DNA from 3 places in the Lysinibacillus sp. GbtcB16 genome. Region 2 is predicted to be linked to each of the others. Evidence: riboswitches for the same ligand, from Rfam matches in the RefSeq annotation. Region 2 holds a riboswitch; each other region holds the start of a gene.

What was found. Region 2 has a riboswitch for lysine ahead of KVT27_RS08045 (transporter substrate-binding domain-containing protein). Riboswitches for the same ligand answer to the same signal wherever they lie in the genome.
Region 1: another riboswitch for lysine. It lies ahead of KVT27_RS18055 (amino acid permease); the one in region 2 lies ahead of KVT27_RS08045 (transporter substrate-binding domain-containing protein).
Region 3: another riboswitch for lysine. It lies ahead of KVT27_RS12980 (aspartate kinase); the one in region 2 lies ahead of KVT27_RS08045 (transporter substrate-binding domain-containing protein).

Annotation. Positions count from the first base shown of each region.
Region 1 is NZ_JAGXJV010000006.1:2,316-13,217, reverse strand. Features, by position in the region: gene KVT27_RS18090 (sensor histidine kinase) at 1-840, opposite strand, end outside; gene KVT27_RS18085 (response regulator transcription factor) at 837-1,526, opposite strand; gene KVT27_RS18080 (Nramp family divalent metal transporter) at 1,740-3,005, shown strand; gene KVT27_RS18075 (ABC transporter permease) at 3,244-3,933, opposite strand; gene KVT27_RS18070 (ABC transporter ATP-binding protein) at 3,926-4,849, opposite strand; gene KVT27_RS18065 (sensor histidine kinase) at 4,986-5,921, opposite strand; gene KVT27_RS18060 (response regulator transcription factor) at 5,927-6,619, opposite strand; gene KVT27_RS18055 (amino acid permease) at 6,783-8,246, opposite strand; lysine riboswitch at 8,329-8,505, opposite strand; gene KVT27_RS18050 (CynX/NimT family MFS transporter) at 8,657-9,889, shown strand; gene KVT27_RS18045 (hypothetical protein) at 9,947-10,468, opposite strand; gene KVT27_RS18040 (nitric oxide synthase oxygenase) at 10,534-10,902, opposite strand, start outside.
Region 2 is NZ_JAGXJV010000001.1:1,597,736-1,608,637, forward strand. Features, by position in the region: gene KVT27_RS08035 (2-oxoglutarate dehydrogenase E1 component) at 1-601, shown strand, start outside; gene odhB (2-oxoglutarate dehydrogenase complex dihydrolipoyllysine-residue succinyltransferase) at 693-1,949, shown strand; lysine riboswitch at 2,254-2,440, shown strand; gene KVT27_RS08045 (transporter substrate-binding domain-containing protein) at 2,559-3,416, shown strand; gene KVT27_RS08050 (amino acid ABC transporter permease) at 3,586-4,311, shown strand; gene KVT27_RS08055 (amino acid ABC transporter ATP-binding protein) at 4,324-5,055, shown strand; gene KVT27_RS08060 (DUF6501 family protein) at 5,328-5,525, shown strand; gene KVT27_RS08065 (toxic anion resistance protein) at 5,575-6,645, opposite strand; gene KVT27_RS08070 (5-bromo-4-chloroindolyl phosphate hydrolysis family protein) at 6,642-7,292, opposite strand; gene KVT27_RS08075 (acylphosphatase) at 7,955-8,236, opposite strand; gene KVT27_RS08080 (methyl-accepting chemotaxis protein) at 8,281-10,008, opposite strand; gene KVT27_RS08085 (DUF1033 family protein) at 10,096-10,416, shown strand; gene KVT27_RS08090 (cold-shock protein) at 10,639-10,839, shown strand.
Region 3 is NZ_JAGXJV010000002.1:224,808-235,709, forward strand. Features, by position in the region: gene KVT27_RS12965 (amino acid permease) at 1-125, shown strand, start outside; gene trxA (thioredoxin) at 253-564, shown strand; gene uvrC (excinuclease ABC subunit UvrC) at 684-2,474, shown strand; lysine riboswitch at 2,567-2,745, shown strand; gene KVT27_RS12980 (aspartate kinase) at 2,877-4,103, shown strand; gene KVT27_RS12985 (YslB family protein) at 4,194-4,628, opposite strand; gene KVT27_RS12990 (succinate dehydrogenase cytochrome b558 subunit) at 4,901-5,509, shown strand; gene sdhA (succinate dehydrogenase flavoprotein subunit) at 5,575-7,329, shown strand; gene sdhB (succinate dehydrogenase iron-sulfur subunit) at 7,335-8,114, shown strand; gene KVT27_RS13005 (acyl-CoA thioesterase) at 8,363-8,827, shown strand; gene KVT27_RS13010 (helix-turn-helix domain-containing protein) at 9,015-9,236, shown strand; gene KVT27_RS13015 (MarR family winged helix-turn-helix transcriptional regulator) at 9,311-9,763, shown strand; gene racE (glutamate racemase) at 9,774-10,571, shown strand; gene rph (ribonuclease PH) at 10,703-10,902, shown strand, end outside.

The sequences.
Region 1 (10,902 bases), on a different contig from region 2:
ATCCATATGCTCATTATTTTTGGCTAGCTCTAATAATTGTAATACCATTTCATGCATACGAGAAGATTCATTTGCAATAGCCTGTAGCGATTCCTGCGCTACTTCACGATTGTCAAAACCTCTTCGCAAGAGCAACTTTGCATAGCTTTCAATGACAGTAATGGGCGTCTTTAATTCGTGAGAAGCATTTGAAACGAATTCCTGTTGCTTTTGATAGTGCTGTTCAAGCTTCTCCATCATCATATTGAACGTTCGATTAATTTTTGCTAATTCATCCCCACCTTTAGCTGGGATGTCCATTTTTTCATATTTTCCCGTCGATGCACTTTTGCGCATTGTCGCATTTAAGCGTTCTAGTGGTAACAAAATTAGGCGACCGAGTGCCAAGCTCGCTAAAAAGATTGGAATGGTGGCAATAATGGACACAACGATCAAAATAGCCTTTAATAAATCCAGTGTACTTTCTACTTCCTCCATGGATTGCTGTAAGGTGATGTCCACAATTGTCCCATCCATCCAAATAGTAGGCATTGTATAGGCAATAGAAGTAACATCTGGCATGTCTAGAGTGGCCTGAACCTTGGTCTTTAAATTTTCTCCACCATATACATAGATAGCACCACCAGCTGGCATATATGCTCTTAATACCTGCTGTAGGTTGGTTTGTGTATTTAACTGGCTTAATGTTGAGCTTAAATCATTCGCTCGTGTATGAAGTTGACTATATTCCGTATTATAGGCAAATTTCTCGTACAAAAAGTAAATTCCACTGTTAGTTGCCACTAAAATTACTAGCATTAATAAAGTGGTAAGTAGATGAATTTTTGTTTTAAGCTTCATGATTTATTTTCCTTCAGCACATAACCTACACCGCGAACTGTTTGAATAATGGGTGTTACATTAGCGATTTCAAGCTTTTGGCGCACATAACGAATATAGACATCCACAACATTTGTATCTCCGTAGTAATCAAAGCCCCATACCGTCTCTAATATTTGTTCCCTTGTGAGCACCTGCTTAGGATGCTTCATTAGATATAACAATAAATCGTATTCTCTAGGAGTCAGTTGGATCTCCTTACCATAATAAATAACTTCTCTTGTCTGCTCATCGATCGATAACTGTCCAAACGATACACCAACCTTTGTTGGACTAGCCTTTTGAGAAAACCGTAGTGCATTCCGGATACGGGCCAGTAATTCTTCAATTTCAAAGGGCTTTGTCACATAATCATTAGCTCCCAAATCCAATCCCTTTACCTTATCCTCCACCTCACTTTTAGCAGTCAGCATAATAACTGGGGTCTGTGATTCTGTTGCGCGAATACGCTTTAGTACATCTATGCCACTCATTTCGGGTAACATAATATCCAGTAAGATTAAATCCCATTGCTGCTCACGATATTGCAATAAACCGTCTGCTCCTGTATGGGCCATCACCGCTTCATAGCCTTCAAACTGAAGCTCTAACTGGAGCACTCTCGCAATATTTTCTTCATCTTCTATAATTAAAATTCGATTGCTCATGTCGAATCAGTCCTTCATCTTTTCTTTCATCGTAAACGATACAGGTAAGGAAAGTCTAATTAGAAATTGATGAGAAATGTGCATACTTATTTTTTAAAAATTTTAAGCAAAGCGCTTCCCTTTTTCTAATCCTAGCGTTAGAATACTATTATCTTATTTTCCTCCAGGAAACTTTATTTCACAAACGATACTTTTTGAAATGAGGGAACAAATATGGTATACAAACAAGTCACAAAATCGTCTGCTGAGGCGGTTTTAGATGGAGATATAAAAGGTTGGCGACGGTTTTTACCTTTTCTTGGACCTGCATTCATTGCAGCGGTCGCCTATATTGATCCTGGCAATTTTGCCACAAATATTACAGCTGGCTCTCAATATGGTTACTTACTCCTTTGGGTAATAGCCTTTTCTAATTTAATGGCGGTGCTCATCCAATCCTTATCTGCCAAGCTTGGTATTGCGACAGGAAAAAATTTACCTGAGGTGGCACGTGAACATTTTTCTAAAAAGACATCTATATTTCTTTGGATTCAGGCTGAATTAGTCATTATTGCTACCGACCTTGCTGAATTTATAGGTGCCGCATTAGGGCTTTATTTGTTATTTAATATCCCTATGCTTCCAGCAGCTATCATTACAGCAGTCGGATCATTTGCTATTCTAGAGCTTCAAAGAAGAGGCTTCAGAGCCTTTGAGGCAGGCATTTCTGGCATGGTTTTAATTGTCGTATTAGCATTTGCCTTCCAAACATTTTTAGCACAGCCAGATTGGGGCGAAGTAGCGTTTGGTATGTTCACGCCACAATTTGAAGGGGTGGATTCATTACTATTAGCAACAGGTATTTTAGGTGCGACCGTCATGCCCCATGCTATTTACTTACATTCTTCTTTAACACAAAGTCGTATTATCGGTCGTAATGAAGAAGAAAAAAGACGAATTTTCCGTTTTGAATTTATTGATATTATCATCGCTATGATCATTGCAGGAGCCATCAATATGAGTATGCTCATTATCGCGGCAGCAGTATTTCACACACAGGGGATTGTAGTAGAGGATTTAGATGTTGCCTATAACGGCCTAAAGAATGCTCTCGGCCCAATGGCTGCCATTTCCTTTGGTCTTGGTTTACTAATTGCTGGGCTAGCTAGCTCCTCTGTAGGGACATTAGCAGGTGACGTAGTAATGCAAGGCTTCATTCAACGAAAAATACCACTTTATTTACGGAGAGCCATTACAATGGTGCCTCCGTTAGCGATTATTGCATCTGGTGTAAATGCAACCCATGCGCTCGTTCTTAGTCAGGTTGTGTTATCTTTCGGTATTGCATTCGCCCTCGTCCCTCTCGTTATGTTTACAAGCAAACGAGACATTATGGGTGGTTTAGTGAACCACCGTATTACTACTATTTTAGGCTGGTTTGTAGTTGTCATCGTTGTGGCATTAAATATTTACTTACTAGGTGAAACAATATTTGGATAAAATAGTGAATTAATAGACTAACAAAAGGCATCGAGAAGAAAAATCTCGATGCCTTTTTGTTGATAATCTAAAGGTGATAATTATAGACAAATTTACTACCATTGGATCCTACATGATCCTTTACTCTTGTAGGATAGCTAAAGCAGCGCAGAAGTTACAGTTAATTTCTTCATTGAAATCACCTTTATCGAATTGCTATCATCATCGTTCGATAACAACAAAATTTATGGCTCTTTCATTAAACATCAACCTTCTCGATATTGCGGATAGCTAGATAGGCAATACTAATACCTATGATTGCTAACGAGATTGGAATAATAATGATGTCATTTAATGTGAAGTTACCTGTATTGGATGAAGTCACTGATACGATTAGAATAGAAGAAATAATTGTTGCTGGAATAGAGTATTTTCTCATTCCGAAATATAATGGAATTAATGCCATCCCTGAGGCAGCAATTGCATTCATGAGTACAGATGGTATATGTTGCATGATTAAAGTATTAGATAAAACATCAGGAATTAAATCAAATTTATCGCTTACGATGCAAAAAATGGTTGTAATCAAGATATTTGAAACGATGATTGCACTAAAGGTAAAAAGCATGACAATCGCAAGCTTAGCAGCGATTAATTTCTTTCGGCTTATAGGATACATAAAGGCCAATGTGATTGTTTTAAACTTATATTCTCCGATGATCAGTTTAGCTATTAATGTAGCTGCAAAAATAATAAATACGGCTCTGACAAATGAATCGATGACACTTAAAGCCATTTCATAATTTGCAATATCAACTTCCCCTTCTACTTTAGAAATAAATAAAATCATAAACATAAATCCTAAAATAATAAAGTTAGCAAACATAGCACTTTTAACATAGGAGCCTAAATGATATTTTTTCATTTCCAAACGCATTAAATTAAGCATGAACAATCCCTCCATTTATTAGCTTAAGGAAGTAATCCTCTAATGTGCTAGTTTTTTTGCTAATCTCCTCTATTTCAATGTCATGTTCAATCAATGTTTTTGTTAGAACCTTTTGGGATACTGTCAAATCATAAATTCGTATAGAATTGTCATCCATCAGTTTGAAATTAGCCATTCTCAATTCACTTTCTAAAATAAAGGCTGCCTTCTTACCATCGTTTACGATCACTTCAATATAGTCGGCTTGATTACGATTAATCGTATCCATCGTTACTTCAGTAATGAGCCTACCTTCCTTGATGACACCAATCGTATCGGCCAATTGTTCAATTTCCCCTAATATATGACTAGAGATAATGATCGTAATGCCATACTCCGTACAGAGCATTTTAAAAAGCTCTCTCAACTCTTTAATCCCAATGGGATCTAGTCCATTAATTGGCTCATCTAAAATTAGGAGCTCTGGCTTTGTAATAATAGCGCGTGCAATACCTAGTCTCTGTTTCATCCCTAATGAGAAATCTTTTACCCGTTTCTCCTCTGCATTTGTTAATTTTACAAGGTTAAGTACATGGGCAATTTCCTGCTTATTGTAATAGCCCATATATTCGCAATGCAATTCTAAGGTTTCCCTAGCCGTTAATTTTTCATAGAAAATAGGATATTCGATAATCGTTCCCATTCTTTTTAATAGTTCATACGATTGATCGGTCAACCTCTCACCAAATATTTCAACATCTCCACTGGTTGGCTTCGTCAGATTCGTTAGCATCTTCATAACTGTCGTTTTACCCGCTCCGTTAGGGCCTAAAAAGCCGTAAATCTCTCCCTTCTTCACGTTCATATTGACAGCAGAAACCACTTCTCTTCCTTCGTACACTTTCGTAAGCTGGTTTGTTTTCACAATGTATGTCATGTCAATCTCTCCCTCAAATGTGGCTATTTTCATTATAAAAAATGAAACTCTCTAATTTATTACTGGATTCTTACAAATTTCTTAAGAGCATAAGAAAAGCCTGTAAAGCACAATAAAAGCTCTACAAGCTGTGATTTCAATACATCATTCGTTTTAATGCAATGGTAAAAATGGTCTTTTTATAGGGAATACTTGATAACTGGATGGAACCGTCCATCATTTCCACTAATCGCTTTGTAATCGTTAAACCTAAGCCACTCCCCTGGAAGGATTTATTGCGAGAGTCCTCTAGCGTGTACATTCTCTCAAAAACACTATCAATATGGTATTCATCGATTCCTTTACCACAATCCCATACATCTATATAAATAGTCGTTTCATCATTTCTTACGGTTAAGCCAATTACATTACCATCCGCTCCATAGGCAAGAGCATTGGATAAAAGATTGTTGAGAACCCTATCTAACGCTTCTTCATTACCAAGGGCATACATAGGTGTTTCAGGGATTGTAATAGTAATATTTAGTCCCATGGACGTGACCATATCGTAAAATGATAATATATTTTTACGGCTAATTTCACAGACATTGATTTTAGTGATTGGATAATCTGTATCCCCTGCCTCTAATTTGGCAAGATCGAAAAATGTATGAATAATTTTTAATACTTCTAATGTTTTAGCATGTACACCCGCTAATAGTCTTTGACGCTCCTCTTCACTAGCTGAGCCTTGAAGCTGAAGCATTTCAATATAGCCTAACACAACCGTTAAAGGCGTTTTTAAATCATGTGAAATATTGGCCAGCATTTTTTTCATGGAATCTTCCATTTTGCGATGGGTCGCCTGAACTTTTTGGTGATGGTCCAGCCAAGCGTTTATCGAAATAAGTAGCTGTTGAATTTGTGAATTGCTCGTAGTTACCAAAATCTTTTCGTTACTTTTTTCTTGAACAATGGCTTGGAGTTTTTCATTCATATATTGGATCGTCTGATTTTGTTCTTTTTTTGCTTTCCATTGAAAAATAACTATTCCTATAAGCACCACAATTATGATTAATAGCATGATTATCATATCTGTTATCCTTCAAACTTATAGCCAATTCCCCACAGCGTCTTAATATACTGGGGGTTGGATGGATCATCTTCAATTTTTTCGCGTAGCCTTCGAATATGTACATTAATAATATTTTCATCACCGTAATATGCATCTTTCCATATTAGCTGATAAATTTGCTCTTTCGTAAAAACTCGGTTACGGTTTGTTACAAATAGCTTTAAGATGGCAAATTCCTTTGATGTTAGCTTCACTTCTTGTCCATTTTTATTTATTGAGAAATTAACAATATCTATCTTTAAATGGCCTATAACTATTACATCTTGTTTGGGATCTATTTGGCCAGCGTATTTCGTAGCTCTTCTAATAACGGCCTTTACGCGAGCTGAGAATTCCAGCATAGAAAATGGCTTAGCAATATAATCGTCTGCCCCTAATCCCAAGCCAAGCGCTTTATCTACATCACTATCCTTTGCGGACATAATGATGATAGGAAGTGCTGCCTGTTCTCGAATGACTTTTAAAACTTCTAATCCATTAAGCTTAGGAATCATAATATCTAGGATGACTAAATCAAAGGTTTGATTTAAACAATATTGCAATGCCTCTTCTCCATTATTGGCAGTGGTGACTTCGAAGCCTTCCAATAATAAAAAATTCGCTACCATTTCGCGAATAGCCTCATCATCTTCCACTAGTAAAATATGTTTTTGCATTTTCATGCACCTCTCTCTACTAGAAAGTCAAAAATCACACTTCCATATCTATAGTATATTACCATATATATGACATTAATTTTGTAATAATTTTAAAGGTCCCCCGATAAAAAAAGCTGTTCCATCAACCATCATACAACGGTTTATAGAACAGCTCTTCTATTTAATTTTCCACTTTTAAATCACAATCTTTAAGAGGAAGCATTTTTGTTTTATGTTTAATTTTGTACCCTAGCCATAGCAATAGGAACAGTGGAATACCAATATAGGAAACAAGGATACCATACCAATCGATTGTACCTCCGATAAACGCTGTGTAATTCTGTCCAATTACAACAATCATACAAATAGTAAAGGCGAATAGTGGACCGAATGGGTATAGCTTTGCTTTATACGGTAATAGCTTTGGATCTAAGCCTTGCGCTTCGAAAGCACGACGGAAACGATAATGACTAAATGCAATACCTAGCCAAGCAATAAAACCTGACATCCCAGAGGCATTTAAAAGCCAGATATAAACTACCCCATCACCAAAGAATGATGCTAAAAACGCTACACAGCCTACAGCTAATGTTGCGATCAATGCATAAATCGGAATACCTCGACGACTTAGCTTTGCAAAGAATTTAGGAGCATGACCATCCACCGCTAATTGCCATAGCATACGTGAAGATGCATATAGTCCAGAATTACCTGCTGATAGCATAGCTGTTAAAATAATGGCATTCATTAAGGAGGCAGCAAAAGCAATGCCTAAACGATCAAACACGAGCGTAAATGGTGATACAGCGATATCCTCCGATAATAAGCGCTCATCTGTGAATGGAATCAACATCCCTATAGCAGCAATAGCTAAAATATAAAATAAAATAATACGCCAAAACACCGATTTTACTGCCTTCGGAATATTTTTTCCAGGATCATCTGTTTCCCCTGCAGTTACCCCAAGTAGCTCTGTTCCTTGGAATGAAAATCCTGCTGCAAGGAAAATACCAAATGTAGCAAGAAAGCCACCATGGAATGGTCCATCACTAATAAAGAAATTTGTAAAACCAACTGGTGCCTGTCCACCTAAAATACCAAAAATCATTAATATGCTAATAATAATAAATACAATGACCGTAGCCACTTTTATCATCGCAAACCAATATTCACTTTCGCCATAGCTCTTTACAGACAATAAATTAAATGTCAGTACAATTACAATAAATAATACTGTCCAAAGTGCTGATGAGCTATCTGGGAACCAATATTTCATAATTAATGACACTGCCGCAATTTCGGCTGCAATCGTAATTGCCCAGTTATACCAATAGTTCCAACCTAGTGCAAAGCCTAGAGCGGGATCTACAAATTTTGTCGCATACGTACTAAAAGAACCCGAGGACGGCATATAGGCAGCCATTTCCCCTAAACTTGTCATTAAAAAATATACCATAATACCGATTAACGCATAGGCAAGCAATGCGCCTCCCGGTCCTGCTTGTGCAATGGCACCACCACTGGCTAAAAATAGCCCTGTACCAATTGTACCGCCTAAAGAAATCATTGTGATATGACGGCTTTTTAATTCTTTTTTCAGCTTCGGTGCTTTATGGCCGAGCTGATTTACTTTTATTTCACTCACGATATAGCTTCCTTCCTATTTATGAGGCAAAAAAATGCCATCACATGAACAATGTGATGGCTAAGTTAATCCTCAGTTTTTCCTAAACGATAGCTCAACACGTTGTACAAACGTGACAGTTCTGTTCCTTTCGGATACAGCCCCAGCATGAGGTTTTCAAGTCCCCTCACACTTCGGCAATATTTCCTTTCAACTAATCTCTTCAATGCTTGTCATTTCAATTAGCTTACTTATAAATATCGCGACCTCTACCTCATTACAAACATGAGGCATATAATTATTAAATTTATGATGTTTACTATACTAACATAAGACCTAAGACATTTCAATATAACCATTAATGTTTTGTATTTTGTGAATTTTCCACTATTTTTAATAGTGTGATAAAGTGTTATAGTAGTTCAATTAGAATGGTTATAACAGGGGGAATTATTTTGACTTTACATGATCATTCCGCCAGCTACCCGAGCAGAAAAATTAGCTGGAAGGGAACAACCTTATTATTAGTTTTTGGAATAATATTTATAGCGTCTACATTACGAATGCCACTAACTGTTGTGGGTCCAATTGTATCCTTTATCCGTGACGATCTTGGTATTTCCAATGTTCTAGCCGGTTTTTTGACAACTATTCCATTGCTTGCTTTTGCCATTATATCACCGTTCGCACCAGTTGTAGCACGAAAACTTGGGCTTGAGCTAACCTTATTTTTATCCACTATTTTATTGGCCTTAGGAATTGTACTACGCTCCCTTGGTACAACAGGGTTACTTGTATTTGGCACAGTGCTCATTGGCGTAGCCATATCATTTGGAAATGTGTTGATTCCAGGTTTATTAAAATTAAAATTTCCATACCATGTAGGGTTACTAATGGCATTTTTTACTATGTCTATGAACTTAACGGCTGGACTTGGAGCAGGTATTAGTTATCCAATAGCTAATTCTTCACTAGGTTGGCAAGGAGCATTGGCTGTGGCGCTTATATTAGTCGTATTAACGATTTTAATTTGGATACCTCAATTGAAATTGAATAAGCCAGAACCAGCTACTACGGCAAAAAAAACAGGTAAACCTCTTTATAAATCACCTGTTACATGGGCAGTAACCGGTGCAATGGGCTTACAATCTTTATTATTTTATACGACAGCAGCTTGGATTCCTGAAATTTATATTGCGCAAGGATTGGCTCCTGATAAAGCTGGATGGATGTTTTCCATAATGCAATTCTCACAAGTCCCCATGGCATTGGCTGTCCCCATTATTGCTGGTAAAATGACTTCACAAAGACCACTTGTCCTTATGTTTACATCGTTTTATTTAGTAGGATTTGTCGGCGTTGTAATGGAATGGACAACGTTGGGGATATTATGGATGATCCTTCTAGGTTTAGCAGGTGGAGCTTCATTCGCATTAGCAATGATGTTCTTTACACTCCGTACGCGTACAGCATTTGAAGCCGCTGATCTATCAGGGTTTGCACAATCATTGGGCTATTTATTCGCTGCCATTGGGCCGATTCTTTTCGGATACCTCCATGATTTATTTGGTGGATGGAATATTGCAGGTTGGCTCTTTGTTGTTGTAGCTATAACACTCTTCTTATGTTCCATGCGAGCTTCTAAAGATGAATATGTCCATTAAATTTAAGCAGATGGGGAAGCTGAGCCCATCTGCTTTATCTATATAACATTTCTTTTTTTAATGTTTTAGTAAGGCTAGCAGTTCCTCAATTTCCTCTGCTATGCTCTTGGAACGTGCCTTAATAGCAGTAAAAACAGGGATTGCCTCTTGAAGGAGTAAAAAACTAAAATAATAATAGCCTAAAAAAGCTTCTGGTTCATAGCCTCTAGGCGTATCTTCCTCCCATTCAAGCTCATCATCCTCTTCATTTTCCACCCATAAATATTTCTTATCCAAAAGCTCCTGCATCGTTGAAACGTTATGTGTTGAATCTTGATAATCCTTAGTTATTGCATGAGCCACAGCTAAATAAAGCTCTATTTCTGCTAAGGAGACTTCCTCCACATTTTTACTTGAGAGCTTTTTTAAAAGAATAAATACTACCCATGGCGTCACCTGCCAAAGTGTTCCTTGATGTTCAATTAGTTCAGTCAGCTCTTGATATTGTTTCTGTTCAATTAGACGAGGAATATCTGTTCCTCTGCCATAAGGTGTCGTCAATTGTTGCCAAGGGATATTCGAAATATTTTGGTTCAACATCTTGAATTTCCTCTCTCCCAAAAAGGTACTTAGAAGCTGTTCGTTTATGAACAACTCCTTTAAAGTTAATAACATGGTTTCTGATAAAAATAATTGGGCGTATGGTAGGTATTTATATAAGGCTTATGGAATATATGAGTAGTCGCAGGGGAAAGTGGTGGGATTAACCATGTCCAGTTACCCGTAACTTCTCGCCCTGCTGATTCCTCAGCTTCCTCAAATAATTTAAACTGCTGAGCAGCAGTATGATGATCTACAATGCTCACACCATCCTCTTTAAAAGAATGAAGGACAGCTATATTGAGCTCCACTAATGCTCGGTCACGCCAAAGAGAAGCTTGTTTGGTTGTATCCAGATTAAATATATCTGCAATAGCTGGCAGCATATTATAGCGCTCATGATCGGCTAAATTACGTGCCCCAATTTCAGTCCC
Region 2 (10,902 bases):
AGAAAATAACTGGTTTGTAGCAAACTGTTCAAATGCAGGTAACTACTACCACTTATTACGCCGTCAAGCAGCGTTATTAGGCACTGAAGGTGTACGTCCACTTGTGGTTGTATCACCAAAATCATTATTGCGTCACCCATTAGCAGCAGCTAATGCTGAGCAATTAGCAGATGGTTCATTCCAAGAAGTGATTGAACAACCTGGCTTAGGTACAAAAACAGAAGCTGTAGAGCGTATTGTATTAGGTACTGGTAAAGTGATGATCGATTTAGCAGATCGCGTGAAAGATGGAGAAGGTTTCGATCACGTACACATTGTTCGTGTAGAACAACTTTACCCATTCCCAAAAGAGCAAGTTGCTGGTATTATTGCTAAGTATCCTAATGCAAAAGAAATCGTATGGGTACAAGAAGAACCTAAAAACCAAGGCTCATGGAATTATGCACTAGAAACATTATATGAACTTGCAGAAGGTAAAAAGCTTCGCTATGTAGGTCGTCCTGCAATGAGCTCAACTTCTGAAGGGGATGCAGATTCTCATAAAGCAGCTCAATCATCACTTATTGAAGAAGCAGTTGCTGAGCCAGTAAAGGTTAAATAATAACATATAAATATTGATAGCTGGGCTACTTGCCCATAAGCAGTAGCCCTTTTATGTGCGTCATGCACGTTAATCAAAGGAGGAAATGAAAGTGGCTGAAATTAAAGTCCCTGAATTAGCAGAATCGATTACAGAAGGTAGTATCGCACAGTGGGTTAAAAAAGTGGGCGATCGCGTTGAAAAAGGTGAATTCATCGTTGAACTTGAAACAGATAAAGTAAACGCTGAAATCATTTCTGAAGAAGCAGGTGTATTAACACAAATTTTAGCTGAAGAAGGCGATACTGTACTAGTTGGTCAAGTTATTGCTATCGTAGAAGCAGGCGAAGGCGCAGCTGCTGCACCAGCAGCGGCGGCACCAGCTGAAGCAGCTCCAGCTCCAGCAGCGCCACAAGCGGCTCCTACAGCACCAGTTGCAGCAGCTCCTGTAGTAGAAGAAACTTCTGGTGAGCGTGTGATCGCATCTCCAGCGGCACGTCGACTTGCACGTGAAAAAGGCATCGATCTTGCAGCGGTATCTCCAGTAGATCCACAAGGCCGTGTTCGTGTACAAGATGTATCAGCACATGGTACAGCACCAGCAGTAGCAGCACCTACACCAGTAGCAACTACAGGTGGCCCAGTTGTATTCACACCAGCAGCTAATTCTGACCGTGTAACAATTGAAAAAATGAGCCGTCGTCGTCAAACAATTGCCAAACGTTTATTAGAAGTTAAACAATCAACAGCAATGTTAACAACATTCAACGAAATTGACATGACAAATATCATGGCACTTCGTAAACGTAAACAAGAAGAGTTTGTTAAAGCAAACGACATCAAACTTGGTTTCATGTCATTCTTCACAAAAGCTGTTGTTGCAGCACTGAAAAAATACCCATATGTAAACGCTCAAATCGTTGGCGATGAATTACATTTAAATAACTTCTTTGATATCGGTATTGCAGTATCAACTGAAGAAGGTTTAGTAGTACCAGTTGTACGCGATGCAAACAGCAAAAACTTCGCAGAAATCGAAAAAGATATCGCTAGCTTAGCGACTAAAGCTCGTGAGAAAAAACTAGGATTAAATGACATGGCTGGTGGATCATTCACAATCACAAACGGTGGTGTATTCGGTTCATTAATGTCAACACCAATTATGAACGGTACTCAAGCTGGTATTTTAGGTATGCACTCAATTGTTAACCGCCCAGTTGCGGTAAATGGTGAAGTTCAAATCCGTCCAATGATGTATGTAGCACTTTCTTACGATCACCGTATCATCGATGGAAAAGATTCTGTAGGATTCTTAAAAACAGTTAAAGAATTAATCGAAAACCCTGAAGATTTATTATTAAATTCATAATTCCTTTAAACCCTGTAAACTTTGTTTTACAGGGTTTTTTTCTTGGTTTTCTGTATCACTAAAGTCTTTAGTGATTTTGAAAATACGAAACTATTTACTTAGAATAAAAACCATTGATCGTAAAAATTTGTGGTTTTCCGGCGGATATATTGACAAAAATACATAGATTAACAATGGATAGGCCAAGCATAATACCCTAATATTGGCATTAGTCAGAAAAATGATAAAACTCTCTTGACGTACATACTAGTTTTATAGTAGTATCTAAATATCAATTAAATAAACAAACCTCACTAACATATAACAGTGAGGTAGAGGCGCGGTATTTATTAGTTCATTGTTGAGTACAAGCAAACAAAGACGCAATGAAGAAGGAAATATCGCCGAAGTATAAAAGGAGCTCGTACTTTTATGCTGGGTCTGCAGTGAATAAGTGCAGGACTGTCCTAGTAAATTCAATTCCAAGTTTACTAGGTTGTGCTATCTCGGAAACATGGAATACTAGTGAGGATTTGGGCAACTGTCATAAAAGGTAAGACCTAAGTTCACAAAACTTAGGTCTTTTTTCGTACAGTTGTCTTATTTTTTTACAGAAAAGGGGAGTTTTACATGAAAAGAAAATGGCTGTTAGTAATGATCTCTATCATGACGGCAATTGTGCTAGCTGCATGTGGCACTAGCGACAAAAAAGAAGGCAGTTCAGGAGAAGCTGGCGCAGATAAGGAAGAAGGCGGCGGTGAATTCCGAATTGGAATGGAGGCTGGCTACCCACCATTCAACTGGACACAGCAAAATGATGCAAATGGCGCGGTGAAAATTGCAGATAATGCAGAGTATGCAGGCGGTTATGATGTACAAATGGCGAAAAAAATTGCTGAAGGCTTAGGCAAAGAATTAGTGATCGTTAAAATGGAATGGGACGGCTTAGTACCAGCGCTACAATCAAATAAAATTGATGCAATTATCGCGGGCATGTCGCCAACAGAAGAACGTAAGAAAACAATTGATTTTACTGAAAACTACTATACTTCTGATTTTGTCATGGTTATTAAAAAGGGCAGCAAATACGAAGGGGTCAAATCGATTCAAGATTTTTCTGGCGCAAAAATTACATCACAACTTAATACATCCAATTACAATGTGATTGATCAAATCAAAGATGTTAATAAACAAACGGCAATGGAAAGCTTCCCAGCTATGCGTGTAGCTTTAGAGGCAGGCAAAATTGACGGCTATGTTGCAGAACGTCCAGAAGGTATTTCCGCAGCTGCTGCCAACGATAAATTCACATACGTAGCATTTGAAGAGGGCTTCGATACGGATCTTTCAAATACGTCAATTGCTGTAGGCTTACGTAAAGAAGATGCGAATCTTGATAAAATCAATGAAATTCTAAAAGGAATTTCTGAAGATGATCGTCAAGCGATTATGGAAGAAGCTATTTCTCAGCAACCAGCAGCACAATAAAAAAATGGCACGGACTAGTGGCTAGTCCGTGCACTATCATTTCATCATTATTAAAATGAGAACCTCTCTACATAATGATAATGTCCTAGCGAAATAAAACATAGACTAGTAGAAAGAGCTAGGGCAGGAAAAAGATAGCAAGCAACATGACATTGTTAGGAGGAACATCATGAGTCTTGAATGGATACTTTCAATTATTGAAAACAACTGGCAAATGTTTTTACGAGGTGCGTATTATACGTTACTAATTTCGACTATCAGTACAATTATTGGTGCATTTATCGGATTTTTCATCGGAATTATGCATACGATCCCAGTTCGTAAAAAAGGTGTGAAATTTTATGGCTTAAAGCTTATTAATTTTATACTCACATGCTATGTTGAATTTTTCCGTGGTACACCAATGATTGTACAGGCTATGGTTGTCTACTATGGATTAGATATTGCATTTGGCATAGACATGCACTTTATTACAGCGGGGATATTAGTCGTTTCGCTTAATACAGGTGCCTATATGGCAGAAATTGTTCGCGGTGGTATTGTATCAATTGATAATGGTCAATATGAGGCAGCATCAGCTATCGGTATGAATCACTTCCAGATCATGCTTCACGTAGTTTTACCACAAGTAGCGCGTAACGTACTACCTGCGACAGGCAACCAATTAATTATGAATATTAAAGATACAGCCGTATTAAACGTTATCGGAGTAACAGAATTATTCTTCCAAACAAAATCAATCTCCGGTAACAACTTCCGTTATTTTGAATCATTCTTTGTAGCTTGTATTCTTTACTTCATCATGACATTTACGGCATCACGTATTCTGCTATATGTTGAAAAACGATTAGATGGACCAGATGCTTATCAAAAAGAACAAAAAGAAGCAATTTAGGGGGACGCACAAATGGCAGTCATTAAAATCGAGCATTTAAGTAAATCATTTGGACGTAACCAAGTGTTAAAGGATGTTAATTTTCAAGTGGAAAAAGGGGAAGTCGTTTGTTTAATTGGTTCCTCTGGTTCTGGTAAATCCACTTTACTTCGTTGTATTAATTTATTAGAAACACCAAGTGGTGGGCAAATTATTTATCAAGGGGAGGACATCCTAGACGAAAAACACAATATTCAAGAATATCGAACACATCTAGGAATGGTATTCCAGCAATTCAATTTATTTAACAACCACAATGTTTTAAATAATTGTACAGTGGGGCAAATAAAAGTTTTAAAACGTTCCAAAAAGGAAGCAGAGGAAACGGCGCTTAAATATTTAAAAATCGTCGGGATGGATCAATATGTAAACGCAAAGCCTCGACAGCTTTCAGGGGGGCAAAAACAACGCGTAGCCATTGCCCGAGCATTATCCATGAATCCAGAAGTGATGCTTTTTGATGAACCTACATCAGCACTAGACCCTGAGATGGTAGGGGAGGTACTCAAAGTCATGCGACAATTGGCCGATGCAGGCAATACGATGCTAATTGTGACGCATGAGATGGAATTTGCAAAAGAGGTAGCAGATCGAGTAGTCTTTATGGATAAAGGTGTAATTGTCGAAGAGGGCCCACCATCACAAGTATTAATAAACCCGCAACATGATCGAACGAAAGAGTTTTTAAAACGAACATTAAAGTAGAAGCAACAAATGAAAAAGTGAGTCCTAATAGAGGGACTCACTTACTTTCTAGAATTCCACTCTGCATAAAGGACAAAGCAGATTACAAATGCTATTGCAATAATAAAAAACCATTGCGGTACACCGCCAAAGCTCATCATAACACCTCAAATGTAAAATTATTTTTGGATAGATTAGGTATTGTATTTCTTTTTTCTCCACAAAAGCCTAAAAATATTATAAAATAAGCATTAGACATTAGCTTTATGCTAGTAAAGAGAGGTAGAGAGAATATGTTACATTTAAAATGGAAAGATGCGCCAACATTAAGAACAGTGACTTGCAAACATACCAATGCATCAAAATACTTAGTATCAAACGTATTAACAGTTGGAAAAGAATATGAAGTGAAAAATGAAACAGAAGAGTTCATTTTTATCATCGATAACACTGGCAATGTCGGTGGCTACTATAAAGATTATTTTGCATAAAAAGAAGACAGGGTGGTTCAGATCATTTACTGAGCCACCCTTTTTTTCATTAGTCTCTCTGATAGCCTCTTATATCCGTCGCATCTTGCAACTGTTGTTTTTCCTGTTCAGTCGCCGTATGTAGGGCGAAGACATCTTTTATAGCTGTTTGTAGCTCATGCTGTGTTTCCTTGAATTTCGATACTTGCTGCTCAAATGAAGGCCTTGCAAAACGATCCTGTGTCTGTGATAATCGTTCCTCAAGCTGTGCATAGTGATGATCCATATGCATGGAAAGCATCATCGCCAATTGATTTTTCCATAAAGGAATTAGTGTGACAATGGAAAATTCAATTTTTTCAGCTAATGTTTGATTCGCTTGCTGTATCATACGAATTTGTGGTGCTGTTTGAAGGGCTACTTGTTGAGATACCTGTAAATCATAAATACGTTGATCCAGCCTCTCAATTTGCGCAGCGAAATCATTTAGCTGTTGTATGGCAAGTGGCTGTTTATTTGCTTGGACACTTGTTATTTTTGTAGGAAGCTCCACTTCAATGGCTTGCTGTTTTTTCATTTGACCAGCTGCAATGGCAGTAGCTAGTTCCTCGAAAAATCCTCGATTATGTGTATAAAGCGCTTCTAAATTTTCTACATCTCGAATGAGTTGGAGCTGAGCACGTTCCAATTGCACCCCAATACGTTCCACCTGAATACTAATGCGTTCAAATTCTGTTAGCGTTTGTTTCACAGTAGGCTCTGTTTTACTACCAAATATCTTATTGAAAAAGGTTTGCTTTTTCGGCTCTAAAGCTGTCGGGTCTACACGATCTAAAGTATGCATTAAGGAATCGAGCATTTGGCCGATTTTGGTCACGTCTTTTTGCTTCACCTGCGCTAACATCCGATCTGCAAACTGGGATAGGGAACGCTGTGAATCTTGCCCTAAGGATAGCAAAGATTCAAAATCAGTTAAATCAATTTGGCTAGCATATAGTAAAGCTCGACTTTGCGCAAGAGGCGATAGCGTTTCGTACGTCGCCATCGCCTCAGCTTGTGGAGTTGTGTCTAAATAAGATTGTACTAATGGAGAAAGACCAGGAATGGTATTTAATTGAAAAGCATGTTCATTTGCTGTCATTTATCATCGCCTCGCCAGTCCAATTGTTCTCTACGTCTAAGATTAGAACGATTTGCGAATTCAATCTCCATTTGCAGGTGGTCAATATCATTAGCTAGCGCATCCTTTAAATCAATTTGAATCGTATCATTTAAATCCGTAAGTGTTTCACGCGTTTTGGATAACGTCAATTGAATTTCTTTATCCTTCACCGGCTGCCTAGAAAGCATTGTATACTTATCCGTTAATTCCACTGCTGAAGGTAAATGCGCATAGAAAAAGGGTTCAACATTATAAAACTTACGTGGATCTGTCTTTACAATTTTGACGATATTTTTTGAAATGCGTGTCATCTCAAGTAGTTGTTTAAAAGCCGATACAGAACGTACACGTAAATAGTTTTGACTTAATGTTTGAATTTGCTTATTAGCGGTTGATAATTGTGTTTCAATGTGTTTGAATTCTTCTTTTGTGATACCTGCTATTTGCATGACTTTCTTTTTTTGTCTATGTTTCAGCAACGCTGTACTCGTCGCATATGAACCAGCAAACAGTAAACCACCAAGGAAGAATCCAGGATTTGCTGCAATTGCTGCGATAGAAACAGTTGTTAGCGAAATAACGAAGCTAGCAGTATGTCTAGAAAAAAACTGTCCAACACTAAGCATTGTTTCTTCCTCCTTGCATTTCAATATGTCTATCTTCTTATACGAAATAATCGACATAAAGTTTCAATGTAAAATGAAACCTTACATAAATTTTACTGCGAATCGCAAATTTTCTCAATGATATTACCTAGAATACCTAGGAATAAGTCGTTCATTATTTATGTCCATTTATTTTTAAGAAATTTGTGAACATTATAGCGTATAGATTTGAATTTCTCATGATTAGGTTGATGTGCTGTTTGATTTGAAAATAAACGTAGGAGGCTTGTTTTTTGAAAAACCTATATACGGATATTTTTTATTTCCTGTGCTGATTGCAAATAAATGTTTAATTATGCAAAATAAGAAAAATAAAGTATAATACAGCTTGTTTGAAATTAGTATCTTGTCAAAAAAGAAAGTGATGGAATGATGAAGAATAAAAAAGGAATAATTATTGCTAGCATCATACTTTTATACTGTGTGATTGACGTTATCTATACATGTGTATTATATAGAAAAATCAATTGGTCTATATTATTTTTAGCCACATGTATGATTGGTTTAATAGAAGTCGCAATAGCCAATAATAAATTACTTAAACAAAACATAAATCATTAACTAGTAAGGCATGTTGTAATGTCCTACGATGGCCTGACTACTTTGTAAAAAGAAGAGCCAGACTAAACAATGTCTGACTCCATTCGTACATATCCTTTTAAATCATCATACAGCTCTAAAGAAAATGAGTTGGAATCGGCTTGGGGACTAACACCTTTTTGGACGAAAAGAAGGAATTCATTCAGCGCTTTTTCAGCTCCTTCTACTTCAACCTCAATTTGCTCAGCAGCATTCAATCTGCAATACCCTTTTAGCCCTAATTCAATGGCCTTTTGTTTAATAAAGAATCGGTAGCCTGTCCCGTAGACGTCACCAAAAAATTTAATACTTGCTCGTTTATTCAAGGAAATACCTCCTACCAGTAGAGAGAGGGGACGAGCCACTCTCTTTATTGCAGTACTCTTTCTTTTTCTAAATAGGCGATTAGGTTATTAATATAATATAGAACTTGAGTAGACGCTTCATCCACTTCTTTTAGATGGCTATCTGCTTGTGCGATATTGCCAGCTTTAAAGGCTGTCGCCGCGCGCTTCGCGGATTCGTGGACAAGTAAATGATAATTGTCTAAATCATGATAATCCTGTAAATGGTCGAAGCGTTCCACCGTGCGAGAAGCTGTGTACCATTTGCCAAGTCGACATTCTCTATGTGAAGAGACATCGTTTGGCTCAACATGTTCTAGGCCAAGGAACATATTATAAATGCGCCACTTCCATAAAATATGATCAGCTTTAGATAGCTGTAAAAGGGCAATGGATGAAAGCTGGACATTATTATTGGCAATAATATCATTACGGAAACGATTGATTTCTTTCCCTAAAAGGTGAATATCACTTGATGTATTATGACTATAGTCTCGAATATCTTCTTGCAAGCTAGAAATTTCAATCATTCTAGAGGAGACTTCATCAATCGCCGCTGCCTGTTGCTGGGAAATCGCTGCCGTATTGGTCACATCCAAGTTAATACCTTCAATCGCATGGACAATAGCATTCAATAATGGTAACGATTCTTTCGCCTCAACGGTTGCTTCTTTAATGATGGCTGTTGTTTCTGTTATCGAGTCGGAAACGTCATTGGAATAGCTCTTTAAATGGTGAACATTTGTAGAGACCTCGCTTAAAGCCGAGACCGTGCTTTCCGCAAGCTTTCGTACTTCCTGTGCTACGACCGCAAAGCCTTTACCATGTTCACCCGCGCGTGCGGCTTCAATGGAGGCATTTAGTGCTAGTAAATTAGTTTGGTCCGCAATTTGGTTAATCAATGTCACAACTTGTTCAATATCATTTACCCGTTTTTGCAGTTCTGTAAAAGATTCTACAATCGAAGTAAACGTTTCTTCCGTTTTGAAAATTTCTGTTAATGCATGCTCAATTGCATTTTTACCCTGTGTCGCATGGTCAACAGATTCAGTTGTTTTTTCTGATATATGAGAGGACATACGGGCTACTTCATTTATAGAAGCGGCAATTTCTTCAGTCGCAGCTGTAGAGGACTGGATTTCCTCATTTTGCTTATCTAAACTAAATACTAAATCTTTCATATACATGATTTTGGCATTGACATCCATCAAGGATGATACTTCACCTACAACATTCTCAATGATGCGCTCCGTCAAAACTTCCACCAATAGCTCCTGATCGACATTGACAGCAGACTGGAATGATTTCATAAATTGGAAGGCTTTATTGGGCTTCATCCCAAAGTTATGTAAAATATAAGTAGTAATATAGAAGGCAAATTGATTGAAAACGACAATTAATTTACCAGGCTCATATTGATGCTTGCGAAATAAATTGAAAAACTTGACGGTTTCATCCACATACTCGTCATCACGTGTTGCTAGGAAAAATTGCGTTAAATATTGATTTATATTTTCTTCACTAATGGTTAATTGAGAGGTAGGGGATATCTCACTTAAATAATGGTGAAAAATGGCATTCATAGAAGGGGTAATATCTTTAAGCTTTTCATAGAGCGTCTTTAAATGCTCTTCATCTTGCGAATTGAAATGATTAAATGCCAATGTTTGATGAAATCGGCCTGTTGCACGTAAATCAGTACCACGCTTTAGTAGTTCTTCTAGCTCAGCTTTAGGTCGAATGCTTGAAAACATATAAAAACCTCCAAAAATTATGTATAATAAGGTAATAATAGCATAATTCAGGTGGTTTTAATAGACATTTCAGGTGTGTTTGCTAAAATGAAAATATCTTATGACAGCAAGGAATGGGCAAATATGTATACAATTATTTACATGAAAGCGGACTATGAGCCTTGGTGGAAATTTGAGGGCTGGGAAGCTTTTATTCAAACACACGATACATTTGAAGCAAAGGAGCAGTTTGAGCTGGCTTTACAGCATAAACTAGCACACTTTCGCTCAACATATGATAATGAAGTAGTAAAAGAAGGGCAATATTGGGCTTTTTGGTCAGAGGATGAAAGCTTCTTCTGTGAGGCATGTGATGATGACGCACAAGTATATCATGGAATTATTGCATGTAAAATGGAAGAAAAGTAAAATAATTTTGAAATAAAGTAAAAAAACAATTTTCTTTATTTGACAAAATTATGAATGCTGGTTATACTTAGGTTAACAATTTAATTGCTTCACCGGAAACATGAATTCACATATTACAAAAAGTGATCGCGTTAGTACGGTACTCTTTGTAATATGTGAATTTTTTTCAATCGCTGAAGAAATTACATATTGTTCACTTTTATTTTTTGGAGGTTTTCTTAAATGAAACAAGGTACAGTAAAATGGTTTAACTCAGAAAAAGGTTTTGGATTCATCGAAGTTGAAGGTGAAAACGACGTATTCGTACACTTCTCAGCTATCCAAGGCGAAGGTTTCAAAACACTTGACGAAGGTCAAAAAGTGGAATTCGAAGTTGTAGATGGCAACCGCGGACCACAAGCTGCTAACGTAACTAAACTTTAATTCTCAGAAATTAAAATTACTTTCGTTAAACCCAGACATCCTATGCAAATAGGATGTCTTTTT
Region 3 (10,902 bases), on a different contig from region 2:
TTATTGCGTTGAGTACGATCTTAATTGGTATTATTTTTACCACTTCAATAATCGTGACAGGTATTACATTAGCCATCTACATTTTCATTACGTTAACGTATTTATGGAAAGGCCGTCATCAATAAAATTAATCGATAGCGTTTAATTTTTCGACACGGATTTTCATAAAAAATACATTACAGGCAGATTGTTCGCTCAAGTGAATTTATCCATGCTATACTACAATCATAGTAAGTTTAAGGAGGATTTCAAATGGCAATTGTACATGCAACAGATGCTACGTTCCAAAGTGATATTAAAGAAGGGTTAGTATTAGTGGACTTTTGGGCTGCTTGGTGCGGACCTTGTAAAATGATTGGGCCAGTTCTTGAAGAAATGGACGCTGCAGGTAGTGCGGCTAAAATTGTAAAAGTTGATGTAGATAATAACCAAGGTACTGCTGCTGAGTATCAAATCATGTCAATTCCATCATTATTATTATTTAAAGATGGAGAATTAGTTGACAAAACTGTAGGCTTCCAACCGAAAGAAGCTTTAGAAGCATTTATCGCAAAACATGCGTAATGAATGAAGTTCACAAAAGCCGGACCATCAATTGATGTGTTCGGCTTTTTTTCGTTATATAATAAAGAAAGATAAAAATGATTCATTGAGGGGAATCTTACGTAGGGGGCAGGTAGGTAATGAACGATTTAATCAAGCGTAAACTGGATATTCTACCAGACCAGCCTGGCTGCTATTTGATGAAAGATCGACAGGGGACAATTATATATGTCGGTAAAGCGAAGGTACTGAAAAATCGTGTTCGTTCTTATTTTACAGGAACACATGAAGGTAAAACGCAAAGACTTGTAAGCGAAATAGAAGATTTTGAGTATATCGTGACATCATCAAATATTGAAGCACTCATTTTAGAGCTGAATCTCATCAAACTGCATGATCCAAAATACAATGTCATGTTAACAGATGATAAGACGTATCCATATTTAAAAATTACGAATGAAAAACATCCTCGTCTAATTACGACACGTAAAGTAAAAAAGGATAAGGCTAAATATTTTGGACCGTATCCCAATGCCTATGCGGCAAGCGAAACAAAGAAGCTGTTGGACCGTTTATATCCACTACGAAAATGTGTGCAGCTACCTTCAAAAGTTTGTTTGTATTATCATATGGGTCAATGTATAGCACCTTGTGTGAAAGAAATTGATAGTCATGTTTATCAGGAAATGATTGAGGATATGACGAAGTTTCTAAACGGCGGTGTGGAGGCAGTCAAAAAGGAGCTTGAAGTAAAAATGCTTGCGGCTGCCGAAAACTTAGAGTTTGAACGAGCTAAGGAGTTTCGTGATCAAATCGCCCATATTGATACAGTTATGCAGAAGCAAAAAATAGTATCAAGTGACACTACTAACCGTGATGTTTTTGGCTATGCTGTGGAAAAAGGATGGATGTGTGTTCAGGTTTTCTTCATTCGGCAAGGTAAACTGATCGAGCGAGATGTTTCTATTTTCCCGATCTATCAAGACGCAGAGGAAGAGTTCCTAACATTTGTGGGACGGTTTTATGAAAAACCAGAGCATATTAAGCCAAAAGAAGTTTTTATTCCGCAAGCAATTGATGGTGCCATTTTAACAGAATTGTTAGGTATCAAAGTTCTTACGCCAAAAAGAGGTCAAAAAAAGGAGTTGGTAGATTTAGCGACGAAAAATGCTGAAATTGCAGTGTCCGCTAAATTCCAGCTTATCGAACGGCAGGAAGAACGTACTATTGGTGCATGCGAGGCACTTGGTGATGCGATGGGCATAACGACACCATTACGAATTGAAGCTTTTGATAATAGTCATATGCATGGAACAGATGCCGTATCTGCAATGGTTGTTTTCGTTGATGGCAAACCCGCCAAAAAGGAATATCGCAAATATAAAACCCGTACAGCAGCCAAGCATGATGATTATGGTGCTATGCAAGAGGTAATTCGTCGACGCTATATCCGTGTTTTGAAGGAAGGTCTTCCATTACCAGATTTAGTGCTAATTGATGGTGGTAAAGGTCAAATGGAAGTTGCGCGTGAAGTATTAGAGGATGAATTAGGACTAGTTATACCTATTGCTGGTTTAGCAAAGGATGACAAGCATAATACATCCCAGCTATTGTTTGGTGATCCACCAGAGGTCATTGCCTTAAAACGCACAAGTGACGGCTTTTATTTATTGCAGCGAATACAAGATGAAGTCCATCGTTTTGCGATTACCTTCTTGCGTCAACAGCATGAAAAGCATGCTATCCAATCTGTGCTGGATCAAATTGAAGGTGTCGGTCCAAAACGAAAACAGCAGTTACTGAAACACTTTGGTTCCGTGAAGAAAATACGGGAGGCTAGTGAGCTAGCTTTACAGGAAGCTGGGATGCCAGCTAATTTAGCAAATCAGATTTATGCCTATTTTCAGCAGGAGTCATTGTCAAAGGAATAGACATATGCTAAGGTTGTAAATAACATTGTGATCCAATGTTAACAGCCCACTTGTTAGATGAGGGCGGAAAAATTTAATATAATCACTTTTAAGGTGATGATAGAGGTGCAAGATTCAAAAGTAGCGCAAAAGAGGATGAACAAATCCTAAGACATTGCGTGAAAGGGGAGCTTGCCGAAGTACAGCATTGTTGTTTCCGCTGTTGTACTGGTTTTGCATTTAAAAAATGTAAGACTGTCGATTCTAAACGTTTCGGAGAGCTATCACACATGCGCAAGTTTTGTTATTGTACATGTTATAGGCAGCTTTCACGTTTTGTGAAGGCTGCCTTTTTAGTTTTCTAGAGGCTGTTTTACACCTCATTTTAGGTGAATTACATGACTGGAAAGGAGAACAAAAGAAATGTCTAGAATAGTGATGAAATTTGGAGGGGCTGCTTTAGCATCGCCCGAACAAATTCAAGATGCTGCTCGAAAAGCAATTGCTGAAAGAGATAGAGGGTTCGATGTGGTAGTAGTAGTTGGTGCGATGAGACAAACGATACAGGATGTGAAAATGAGCGTACTTCATTTCACGGATGATGTGTCAAAACGTGAATTAGATGCAGCTGTATCTTCATGCTCTCAGTTATCCAGCTCCGTGTTTGCCATTGCAATACAAGAAGCTGGCTATAATGCGGTGTCACTAACAGGCTGGCAGGCTGGCATTTGCACGGATCCTATGCATAGTCATGCAAGGATCAATCATATCGATGTTAGCCGTATCGATGAGCATTTGCTGCAAGGACAAATCGTCGTTATTGCTGGAGATCAAGGCATTGATAATGACCAAAATATAACAACGCTTGGGAAAGGTGGAACGGAAACGACAGCCGTTGCACTTGCTGTTGCATTAGATGCTGAGCGGACAGACATTTACACGAATGTTGATGGTGTGTATACAGCAGATCCACGCTTTGTTGTAAAGGCGCAAAAACTACAGGAAATATCCTATGATGAAATGTTAGAGATAGCACATTTAGGATCACACATCATTCATCCACGTGCAGTGGAGTTAGCTAAAAAGTTCCAAATGCCAGTGATCATACGCTCTAGTTTAGTGGAGTCAGTAGGTACTTTATTGAAGGAGGAAGTAGAGATGGAGAAAAATTTAGTAGTGCGTGGTGTGGCCTTTGAATCAGATGTTATTCGTTTAACAATTGGGTATGATGCTTATTCACATGCTTCATTAGCGGATATATTTTCAACTCTTGCTGAAAATCGCATCAACGTGGATATCATTGTTCAAGCAATCATTGATGGATTAAAACCAACTGTGTCCTTTTCGATTTTGAAAGAAGAATTTGCAGAAGCTTTACGTGTTTTAGAGGATAGTAAAGTATCACTTGGCTTTAGCTTTGCTGATTTCGAAATTGGATTAGCGAAAGTTTCGATAGTTGGCTCCGGTATGGTCTCGAATCCAGGTGTCGCTGCTCGCATGTTCGATCGTTTACGTCGTGAAAATATCCCTGTGAAGATGGTGAGCACCTCAGAAATTAAAGTGTCTGTTGTAGTACCGCAGGATGAAATGATTCGTGCAGCAAATGCATTGCATGATGAATTTAATTTAGAGCAGGCTCTTTACATATAATAATAGAAGAAACAGCATTTTCTGTAATTGTCCGAAATAAAAGGAAGGATTGTCATCCCGTTTATTGTATGGGAGACAATCCTTTTTTTGTTATTCTGTTGGAATCGTATGCATAATTCGTTCCTTCACGTCCCATTTGACTGTAAACATAACGTAATGTTGCTTTTCACGTTTTTCATCATAACATTCTGTCAAATAGCCTTTAGCTAGCTGAATCTGTTCAGCTATAAATCCTGCCTCAAGTCTGAAGCTGCGTTGTTTGATTTGCAAGATTTCAGGGTCGTTTGTCAACTGGAAAATACGTCCGTCCTTCGATTCTTTCATTAGCTCTAATGTACCCCAACAGGCATCTGCGAAAAATGCGATTAGTTCGTCTTGACTTTTACATGGAAACTTGCGCGCAAGCTCTTTACCTGCCCAATAAAGGACATCATCCTCATGTTTACCGAGTACAGAAGATAGAATATGATCGCGAATGATCTCATAACCAAAGGATGAGATTGTAGGAGATGGAGTGTTTAACATTGTTATCCTTCTTTCTTAGAATTTTCTTAAAATTTAACGTTAATAAAGTAATGGTAGATTTTTCGAGAAAAAACGACGCATTATGCACTAGATTAGTTCTTTAATAAGCTCTATGAAAAACTCCGAGTTGCCTTGACGCTCGTAGCTCTTGAGAGTACAATAAACATGTCATAATATTGTACCATGATGAAATACACAGTCAATGAAGTATCATTTACAAAATGATGACTTCTTTTGTTGTGCTATTTTAAGTACTAAGGGGGGTAACAGTCTTGTCGAAAGATCGAGAGTTTTTATGGCGTCGCTTACATTCTCTACTTGGGATCATTCCAGTAGGTCTGTTTTTAACGATGCACCTGTTCATTAACTTTACAGCAACAGGCGGGGCAGATAGTTATAACGATGCTACCGCAGTAATGGAAAAGATTCCATTCCTTATCCTAGTTGAATGGATTGTCATCTATATTCCATTGATGTTCCATGCATTTTATGGAGTGTTCATTGCATTCACTGCTTCACCAAACACAGGACGTTTCAGCACATACCGTAACTGGATGTTCTCATTACAACGTTTCACTGGTGTATTCCTAGTGATTTTCATTGCATGGCATATTTTCCAAACTCGTATTCAAAAAGCACTTGGAGCACACGTTGATTACGACATGATGGCGAATATTGTTGCTAATCCATTCATGCTTGGATTCTACATTGTTGGTATTTTATCAGCAACTTTCCACTTATCTAACGGTTTATGGGCATTCCTAGTAAGCTGGGGTATTGTACAATCTCCTCAGTCTCAAAAGATTGCTACTTACGTAACAAACATTATTTTCGTAATTCTAAGTGTAGTTGGTGTGGCTGCTATTTTAGCTTTCGTATAATTCAATAGAGCTACAATAGAGCACATGCAATCATTGCAATTTTTTAAGAGGAGTGAGAAATAATCATGGCGAAAAGCAAAGTAATTGTTGTCGGCGGTGGTCTTGCCGGTCTGATGGCAACGATTAAAGCAGCTGAAGTTGGTACTGAAGTTGATTTATTCTCATTAGTTCCTGTAAAACGCTCACACTCTGTTTGTGCGCAGGGCGGAATTAATGGTGCAGTAAATACAAAAGGTGAAGGGGATTCTCCATGGATCCACTTTGATGATACAGTATATGGTGGGGACTTCTTAGCGAACCAACCACCAGTTAAGGGTATGTGTGATGCAGCACCCGGCATTATCCATTTAATGGACCGTATGGGTGTTATGTTCAACCGTACACCAGAAGGATTATTAGATTTCCGTCGTTTTGGCGGTACTTTAATGCACCGTACAGCTTTCTCTGGTGCAACAACTGGTCAACAATTACTATATGCGCTTGATGAGCAAGTTCGTTCTCATGAAGTAGCTGGTTTAGTAAATAAATATGAGCACTGGGAATTCCTTGGTGTTATTATCGATGAAGACGGCGTGTGCCGTGGTATCGTAGCGCAAGATATGCGTACAGAAGAAATTAAATCATTCCGTGCAGACGCTGTTATTATGGCGACTGGTGGCCCTGGTATTATTTTCGGTAAAACAACAAACTCTGTTATTAACACAGGTTCTGCTGCTTCTATCGTTTACCAACAAGGTGCTTCATATGCGAATGGTGAGTTCATTCAAATTCACCCTACAGCGATTCCTGGAGATGACAAAAACCGTCTAATGTCAGAATCAGCTCGTGGTGAAGGTGGTCGTATTTGGACTTATAAAGACGGTAAACCTTGGTACTTCTTAGAAGAAAAATACCCAGCTTACGGTAACTTAGTACCACGTGATATTGCAACACGTGAAATTTTCGACGTTTGTGTAAACCAAAAACTTGGTATCAATGGCGAAAACATGGTATACCTAGATCTTTCTCATAAAGATCCACATGAGTTGGACGTTAAACTTGGTGGTATCATCGAAATCTACGAAAAATTCGTAGGAGATGACCCACGCAAATTACCTATGAAAATTTTCCCAGCAGTTCACTATTCAATGGGTGGATTATGGGTTGACTACAACCAAATGACTGAAATTCCTGGTCTATTTGCAGCAGGTGAATGTGATTACTCTCAACACGGTGCAAACCGTCTGGGTGCGAACTCATTATTATCTGCTATCTATGGCGGTATGGTTGCAGGACCAAACGCAGTAGATTATGTAAAACATCTTAAAAAGCATGCAGAAGATATTCCACAAGAGATTTACGATGCTCGCGTAACAGAAGAACAAGCGAAATGGGATGCTATCATGAAAATGGAAGGCACAGAAAACGCTTACTTACTGCATAAAGAGCTTGGTGAAATGATGACTGCTACAATGACTGTAGTACGTTACAATGATCAGCTTGAAGATACATTGAAAAAACTTGATGACCTTACTGAGCGTTGGAACAACATCAACATCAACGATACACAAAAATGGAGTAATCAAGGCGCACACTTTACACGTCAGCTTAAAAATATGTTAGTGCTTGCGAAAGTAATGACAAAAGGTGCATTATTACGTAATGAATCTCGTGGTGCGCACTATAAGCCTGATTTCCCTAACCGTGATGACGAGCAATTCTTGAAAACAACAATGGCGAAGTTTGACCCAGCTACTGGTAATCCAATCATCACGTACCAAGAAGTCGACGTTTCTTTAATCCCACCACGTAAACGCGACTACTCTGCGAAAGGAGACTAAAAGTTATGCAAATCGCAGCTAATACTGGAAGAATGGTTAAAGTTGAAATCTTACGTCAAGATACACAGGGCGGCAATAGCTATTGGCAAAAATTCCAAGTGCCTTACCGTCATGGTATGAACGTAATTTCTATTTTAATGGAAATTCAAAAAAATCCTGTTACTGAAAATGGTGAAAATACATCGCCAGTATCATGGGATATGAACTGTTTAGAAGAAGTTTGTGGTGCATGTTCAATGGTTATTAATGGCCGTCCACGTCAATCATGTTCAACACTTGTTGACCAATTGACTGAGCCAATTAAATTGGAGCCAATGAAAACATTCCCTGTTATTCGTGACTTACAAGTTGACCGTGAACGTATGTTCAACGCGCTAAAAAAAGTGAAAGCATGGGTACCGATCGATGGTACTTATGATTTAGGTGAAGGTCCACGTATGCCAGAAGGTAAACGTCAATGGGCTTATGAATTATCTAAATGTATGACTTGTGGTGTATGTATGGAAGCATGTCCAAACGTGTCTGAAAAAGCTTCATTCATCGGGCCAGCTCCATTATCACAAGTACGACTTTTCAACACTCACCCAACTGGTGCAATGATTAAAGATGAACGTTTAAATGCTATTATGGGCGATGGAGGCCTTGCAAACTGTGGTAACTCTCAAAACTGTGTTGCTGCATGTCCAAAAGGTATTCCTTTAACAACATCAATCGCTTCATTAAACCGTGCTACTACAGTGCAAATGTTCCGTAACTTCTTCGGTTCTGACCACTTCGTAGACTAATATCGGACAAGCTGACTCCCTTACACTTAGTGTGAGGGAGTTTTTTATTGTGATATAAACATAGTTAATAGTTCAAGGAAAAACCATACTATAGAAAGAAAAGAGATGTAGCAATAAAATAAGGAAATTTTGGTTTTTCCTATGATCATATAGCATTTTCTTTTATAATGAATTTGTATTCATTATTTATGGGCTGTCTGAACCAAACTAAAAAAGATGGCCAATTAATTATAGGGGATGGTGCTAATATGAAAGCAAATTATATTGAAGACTTCCAAGAGTGGCAAAAGGGTTTTTCCTTTTATAGTGAGGCACGAGTACGATTTTCAGAAACAGATATGTATGGACATATGAATAATACGGTAAGCTTTACATATTTTGAACAGGCAAGAATTGATTATTTCCGACATGTAGGTATTTTAATGCCGTCTGTAGCTGACGAGAATGTAAAGAGTATACCGATTGTAGCTGATTTACAATGTGATTATGTAAAACAGGTTTTCTTTGATGACGTGCTACGAATTTACACTAAGATAGCGAAAGTTGGAAGTTCATCAATGGATATTCATTATTTAGCAAAAAATCAAAGAGATGAAGTGTGCTTTACAGGTCGAGGTACAATTGTGCAAATGGACCCTGGAACAGGTAAAAGTGTACCGATTTCTAAAGAAGAAAGAGCGCACTTGATTAGTTTGGAAATTATCCCTCATTAGTGGGTAGGGCTATTGCATAAATAATTATGAGAATAGTAGGAATTATGTTTTACATAAAATTTATAAAAATGTCGAAGCAATTTCCGAAATTTTTAAGGAAACATGTAATAATCATGCAAATAGCCGTCACCGCTTCAAGCCCCTTAACATAAGTTACAATACGTGCGGGGGAGGAGGGTGTAACTGAATGAATGGCTCTCATCATCGTTCTCTATTAACGAACCGAGAACGTGAAATATTTGCGCTTTTATTAGCTGAAAAAACAACGAGAGATATTGCAGAGCAGCTTGGTATTAGTGAAAAAACAGTGCGAAATCACATTTCCAATACAATTCAAAAGCTAGGTGTAACAAATCGATCTCAGGCGTTAATTGAGCTGTTACGCTTAGAAGAATTTAAATTAGACTAATGGACACTTGCTATTTCGTGAAAAAAACGACAAAATAGAACTATTCAACGTATTTTTAGGAGTGAAATAGTTATATGTCGGATGAAGTAACAAAACACTCACCTGAAACCGTTGCAACGGTTGAAAAGGAATTACGCTATATAGCGGCCATCGTGAAGCAAAAGGGAAGAGAAATTGTTTCCGACTATGCGATTACGCCGCCACAATTTGTTGCATTACAGTGGTTAGAAGAGCTTGGTGATATTACAATTGGCGAATTATCAAACCGTTTATATTTAGCTTTTAGCACGACAACAGATTTAGTGGACCGTATGGAGAAAAATGAATTAGTCAAGCGTATGCGTGATGAAAATGACCGCCGTGTCGTTGTTGTTCATCTTCTCGAAAAGGGCGAACGTATTATTCAAGAGGTTATAGAAAAAAGACAGCAATATTTGCAAGAGATGCTTGTTGGTTTTGATGAGCAAGAAGTCGCGCAATTATCAAGCTACCTAGAAAAACTACATGTACACATGAAACAGGATTGAGGCGGAAAGTATGAATGCCCCGATAGGCGTTATTGATTCAGGAGTAGGCGGGTTAACCGTAGCAAAAGAAATTATGAAGCGATTGCCAAACGAAACGATTTATTATATTGGCGATACAGCAAGATGTCCATATGGTCCAAGAAGCCGTCAGGAAGTACGGAACTTCACTTGGCAAATGGCGAAAGCGCTAGAAAAAATGAATGTTAAGATGCTCGTTATTGCTTGTAATACAGCGACTGCAGTAGCACTCGAAAGTTTACAAAGAAATATGCCTTTTCCGGTACTAGGCGTTATAAATGCTGGCGCACGTGCAGCTGTAAAGAAAACGAAGCGACATGAAGTCGTTGTGCTTGCAACAGAAGGAACAATTAAAAGTGGTGCATATGAAGAGGCCTTACTGTCACTTAATACGTCAACACATATTATTCCACTAGCCTGTCCAACTTTTGTTCCACTTGTAGAAAGTGGCGAATATAAAGGTGAATTTGCGACGAAGTTAATAGCAGAAGGCTTAAAGCCGTTGAAAAATCAGCAATTTGATACGGTTATTTTAGGGTGTACACATTACCCTATTTTACAAAAACAAATTGAAGCTGTCGTAGGAGATGAAGTGAATGTTTTATCTTCTGCGGAAGAAACAGCAAAGGATGTTCAAGAAATGCTAGCTTATAATGGCACTTTAGCAAATGCAAATACAGTGCCTGCTCATAAATTTTTTGCAACTGGTTCTGTTCCAATTTTCCGTTCAATCGCTGAAAATTGGTTGGAGCAAGGTACTCTCGACATAAAACGCATTACATTAAAATAAAAAATCAGCTTAGCGATGGGCTAGGCTGATTTTTGCCGTTTTCAGCATTTTACATAATCATTGAGTACTTTTTTGAAGAAATAAATTATGATAAGATGAGGGCGCGAAAGTTTTTAGGAGGAACAATAAATATGACAAGATTTGATGGAAGAATGGCAGATGAACTGCGACCTGTAAAAATGGATGGGGAGTATTTATTACACCCAGAGGGCTCGGTCTTAATTCAAGTAGGAAATACAAAAGTAATTTGTACAGCAACAATCGAGGACAAAGTGCCTGGCTTTTTACGCGGGCAAGGGAAAGGCTGGATCACAGCTGAATATTCGATGCT